DNA from 2 places in the Psychrobacillus sp. FSL W7-1493 genome. Region 1 is predicted to be linked to the other one. Evidence: predicted binding sites of a transcription regulator. Region 1 holds the regulator's gene; the other holds the start of a gene.
The links. The regulator LexA, encoded in region 1, represses DNA repair genes until DNA is damaged. The targets are predictions, from matches to a motif close to CGAACATATGTTCG.

Region 1 (2,418 bases):
TCCACATCGTACCCACTATGCTGGTCTAAGAATACTTGAGAAACCTCATAACCTTGTTTTGTTGCAAAATCTATTAACTCTTCTTCTTGTCTCTCTAGTGAAGTTTCTTGAGTAGACTTGTCTGTACTTACCCGACAATAAATAACTGATTTCATTCTCCTGCTACCTCTGTTCCATAATTTAAGTGATAGTTCTCACTTACCTTTGGAATTACTATAACATCTCCTGGTTTAATAGAGGTATCATATAAATTATTCATTTCGATAACTTTACTTATCCAGTCTTCTTTTGAATCTTTTACTCCATATTCACTAGCAAGTCCCCAAAGGGAATCTCCTTGTTCTATATGAATTTCGTAATCTTTTTCTGCCGAGATTGTATGTGTAATAGCCATAGTTGTTATGAAAATTAGATTAAGTCCTAAAAATAACGCTAAAAAATAATTGTTTTTTACCCAATTCATGTTAAAACCTCCAAATAAGAATGTTTGTTCGTATCTATATTTTAATACTAATGCGAACATTTGTTTTTGTCAACATATTTTAGAACCTATGTTTGCATATTGTATAGGACACTGTTATACTATTAACAAGTATTAATATAGTAGGTAATTTATTACTAAAAGAGGTGAACTCATTGAAGAAAGCGTCGAAAAGACAGGAAGATATTTTAGCTTTTATAAAAGAAGAGGTTCGTAAAAAAGGCTATCCACCTTCCGTACGTGAAATTGGCGAGGCTGTTGGACTTGCCTCAAGCTCTACAGTGCATGGTCACTTAGCAAGATTAGAGAGTAAAGGGTTAATTCGGAGAGATCCTACAAAACCACGCGCTATTGAAATATTGGACGGTTTGGAAGTTTCTGTGGAAAGACAGGGTGTTGTGCATGTTCCTTTGGTTGGTAAAGTTACTGCCGGTATGCCTATAACAGCTATTGAAAATGTTGAAGAATTTTTTCCTTTACCTGAAACGTTTGGTACATCGGACGACCATCTATTCATGTTAGAAATTATGGGTGACAGTATGATTGAAGCTGGAATCTTGAATGGAGATTATGTTGTGGTTAAACAACAACAATCTGCTAATAATGGGGATATTGTAGTTGCAATGACTGAGGACGACGAAGCTACTGTGAAACGGTTCTTTAAAGAAAAAACATATTTTAGATTACAACCAGAAAACTCGACTATGGACCCTATTATTGTGAACCAAGTTTCGATTTTAGGAAAAGTAGTTGGAGTTTACCGACATATCCACTAATAATCTCTTGACTTATTTCCGTATCATAGTATGATTACGTAGAGCCGATATCATATCTAAACTAGAAAGTGGACATTTCTGTTTAGATCATCGAAAAACCCCTTCACATTTATATGTGAGGGGGTTTTGTTTTTACTAATAATTTCTTATCTTGCTTTTACACCTTAAGTCTACACTTCCCCCTCGTCTTTTTATGAAAGAACTTAACAAAAGAGAATCATAATCTACTAACCGTGGAAAGGAAGATTCAAATTGCAATTTCCTTATCGTAACGATTTTCGAAAAACCTTAATACCTTACCTTAAAAATTTGTCTGTTGAAAATTGGGTGAAAGTTCACCCTAATTACTCTAATAATGTAGCCTGGGTAGTATCTCATATAGCCACAAGTGAGGATTTCTGGATCAATGAAATAGCTTTTAAAAAGAAACCTAAAGTTACTGTTGATGCTTATTCACCACCTCGAGAAATCTTAACAGCTTACGAGGAAATCAGAATGGAAACTGATTTTATTCTTAACTCTTTGGATGTTTTACAATTTGACCAGCTTATAGACGTGCCATCATTTTCTGACGGGTGGATCCCTCCATCAGTTCCGACAATTGGTTGGGTATTTCAGCATGTGTATGGTCACGAGGCCTACCATATTGGTCAACTAGCTGTGATTGCCCATCTGAACCAATTTGAAAAACCATTATTCTAACAACTATTACATACATTTCTACTAAAAAATATTAAATACTCTATTTTTCATTTATTTTATACAATTTTCTCCTTTTTTGGTTTTTCTTTTTGCGACGAAGGGTAAAGTTTTATAGTTCAAGAAAAACCTTCCATATATGTGTGTTACAACCTAAATAAGAAAAGGAGAGAAAATATGAGGAAAGGACTAAAATTATTATTTTTACTTTCGTGCACTATTTACTTAGTTGCCTGTAATTCAAATGAAGAGGTTACTCCCCCAATAGCTGACAAGGAAAAACGACCAATAGAACTTAAAGCTAGTAAAACAGAGGCAGAAATGGTATCTACTAAAGTACCTGAAAATTTTAAAGATCGAGAAGCTGTTGAAACGTATGTCACGGAAGTTAGGGAAATTTATATGGAGACTACTAATTTAGGAGCTCAGTGGGATGCTCTAAGAATAGGCTCCTCCACAGGA
Region 2 (2,418 bases), 260 kb from region 1:
TAGACTAAAATAATGGTTCTAGTATGTAAAAAAGGAGGCTTGTGACCAACGTCCAAGTCCTCCCTTTTTTATTTCTTATGTCCTCCAAGTAGGCCCGCCCGCTTAACAGCAGTGCCAGCTTCCGTATAGGAAACTGCACGTAAAACAGCGGTTGAACCATACTTGTTTCGAAGATAATCCATCGTTTTCCCAAGCTTTCGTTCCTTCCACTTCCCTTCCTCAAAAAGGCTTAGCTGCATCGAGTTCTCTGGCTCTAGATTGGTGATCGAAATGGATAGTTTCCTTACCGGGCTGCGGTCGTAAAAGTCATCAAAAATTTGCTCGCACATTTTATAGATTTTCATGGTCGCATTCGTTGGTTCATCTATAGAGCGTGAACGATTGAATCCACCACCAAAAACTTCCTTACTATAACCGACCGATAGATGAATAGTGCGTCCAACCATATTAGCTTCTCTTGTTCTTCTGGCCACGTCCTCACACATTTCCAGTATGACTGCCATTACTTCTTTTTTCGTTCGATAGTCGCGAAACAATACTTGACCCTTTCCATAGCTTATCTGACCATCTACAATGGGTGCTCCCAGTTCCGAGAGATCTATCCCCCAGGCATGGTGGTACAGCTGATTTCCCATCACCCCAAATTTTTCCTCCAGTAGATCCAAGGAAGTGTTTGCGAGCTGCCCTACATTGAAAATCCCCATATTATTTAACGTTTTTTCCAATCGTGATCCTATCCCCCACATTTCACTTAACGGGGAAACAGGCCACAGCTTTTTAGGGATGTCTTTATACGTCCATTTGGCAAAGCCAGTTTTTTTTGCCTCCAAATCAAGTGCCAGCTTTGCCACAAGCATATTCGGCCCCAACCCCACTGCACATGGAAGCTGAAACTGATAATGCAGGCCATCCTGAATACGTTTGACTGTACGCTCAATTGGTCCCCAAAGCTTTTCGGTTCCCCCTAAATCAGCAAAGCATTCATCCACGCTGTACACATGAATAGATTCACTTGGGACAAACTGATTTAAATAACGTGTTATCTCCATTGAAACCCGAACAAAAAACTCCATTTTCGGCTCTAGTAGATGGATGGAAGGATCGTCTGGTATTTCAAATAATCTGGACCCCGTTTTAACACCAAACCTTTTTTTCATCGGAGGTGAAGCAGCAAGCACAATACTTCCCTTCTGCTCCAAGTTTCCAATAACCGCAATAGGCGTATTCATCACATCAAGCCCCGCCTCTGCCGCAGCACAGCTTGCAAAAAAGCTTCGGATGTCTATACAAATAATGCTTCGATCTTCTAAGCCCTCATACATAAAAGCTTCTCCTCCCAAAAGAAACATTTGTTCCTCTTAGTATAATACAAACGTACGTTCTTATTCAATGGTAATGTAGACCATTGGAGGAGTTGTATCGGACTGGCTGACATTTGCTCGGATGGCCATTTTAAATTTAAAAACTCGTTACAATTACAGGTTTACTTGTGAGGTGCAAACGTAAAATCACCGTCTTAAAAACACAGTATTTCACAAAATAAATCACAGTATATTTCGCAGATAAAAAAGGTTGCAACAAAAGTTTCTTCAAAATACAATATAGCTGTTTTCCGCTCCGGCGGGCGCTTTCTGCGGTGCACGATTTTAATCTCCTCACGTCGCTTTGCTCCAAACAATGAGAACAGAGAAATAATTTTTAATTAGAAATCAGTTATCTTTAAAAAAGTAAAGACGTGAAATCAAGTTGCTGATCTCACATCTTTTAATTTATTGACTAGTTATGTCACAGATCTTTTCTATCTATTTTAACGAACGCCCCGTTAGTCGATTTATTACAAAATAATTTCTTCCCCGATACTTATAGCACGAAAAGGATTTCTTTCCTTTGATTTTAACGATTCAATAAAGTCTGGAGTTAAATCCTCTTTGTTAATAATTATTGTTGTAGAACCAGATACTAAACCGTTTAAAAAAATGGGTTCAACAGATTCGGGATTCTTAAGTCGCTGATAAAAAAAACTGTCTAAAACAATAGTTGCATAACTAAAATCACCTGTATAATTAATGAATTGAAAGTTAACTTCAAAAATAAGGTCATCATTGTTTTCCTCTATCTCATAGGTGAACCTTTTTACTTCTGCACTTTTATTAGGAAATAAAATCCACACTAAGCACAATAAAAAAATCACAGATATAATGAAAATTAGTACTTTGTTTCTTTTCAAAAATTCCCCTCCATTTTATTAACCTGCCCGGTTAGCGCAAGGACACCCTTTTACAATCTTTCCAGATCCGTAATATCATTTTAACATAAATATCCATTATCCTAAGTGTGTAATTCACCTACTAATCCCCCAAAATTAAAACAGTAAAAACGCACTGTGAATTACATTTTGAATTCAAGTGCGTTTTACTA

Region 2: MKX96_RS10670 (Y-family DNA polymerase) is a predicted target of LexA. The motif match lies at 1,370-1,383, and genes of this name have one in related genera.

What each region holds. Positions count from the first base shown of each region.
Region 1 is NZ_JBBOSB010000001.1:2,362,993-2,365,410, forward strand. It holds gene MKX96_RS11960 (YneB family resolvase-like protein) at 1-155, opposite strand, end outside; gene yneA (cell division suppressor protein YneA) at 152-463, opposite strand; gene lexA (transcriptional repressor LexA) at 637-1,257, shown strand; gene MKX96_RS11975 (DinB family protein) at 1,510-1,959, shown strand; gene MKX96_RS11980 (hypothetical protein) at 2,134-2,418, shown strand, end outside.
Region 2 is NZ_JBBOSB010000001.1:2,100,066-2,102,483, forward strand. It holds gene MKX96_RS10665 (cytoplasmic protein) at 1-8, shown strand, start outside; gene MKX96_RS10670 (Y-family DNA polymerase) at 69-1,322, opposite strand; gene MKX96_RS10675 (hypothetical protein) at 1,835-2,227, opposite strand.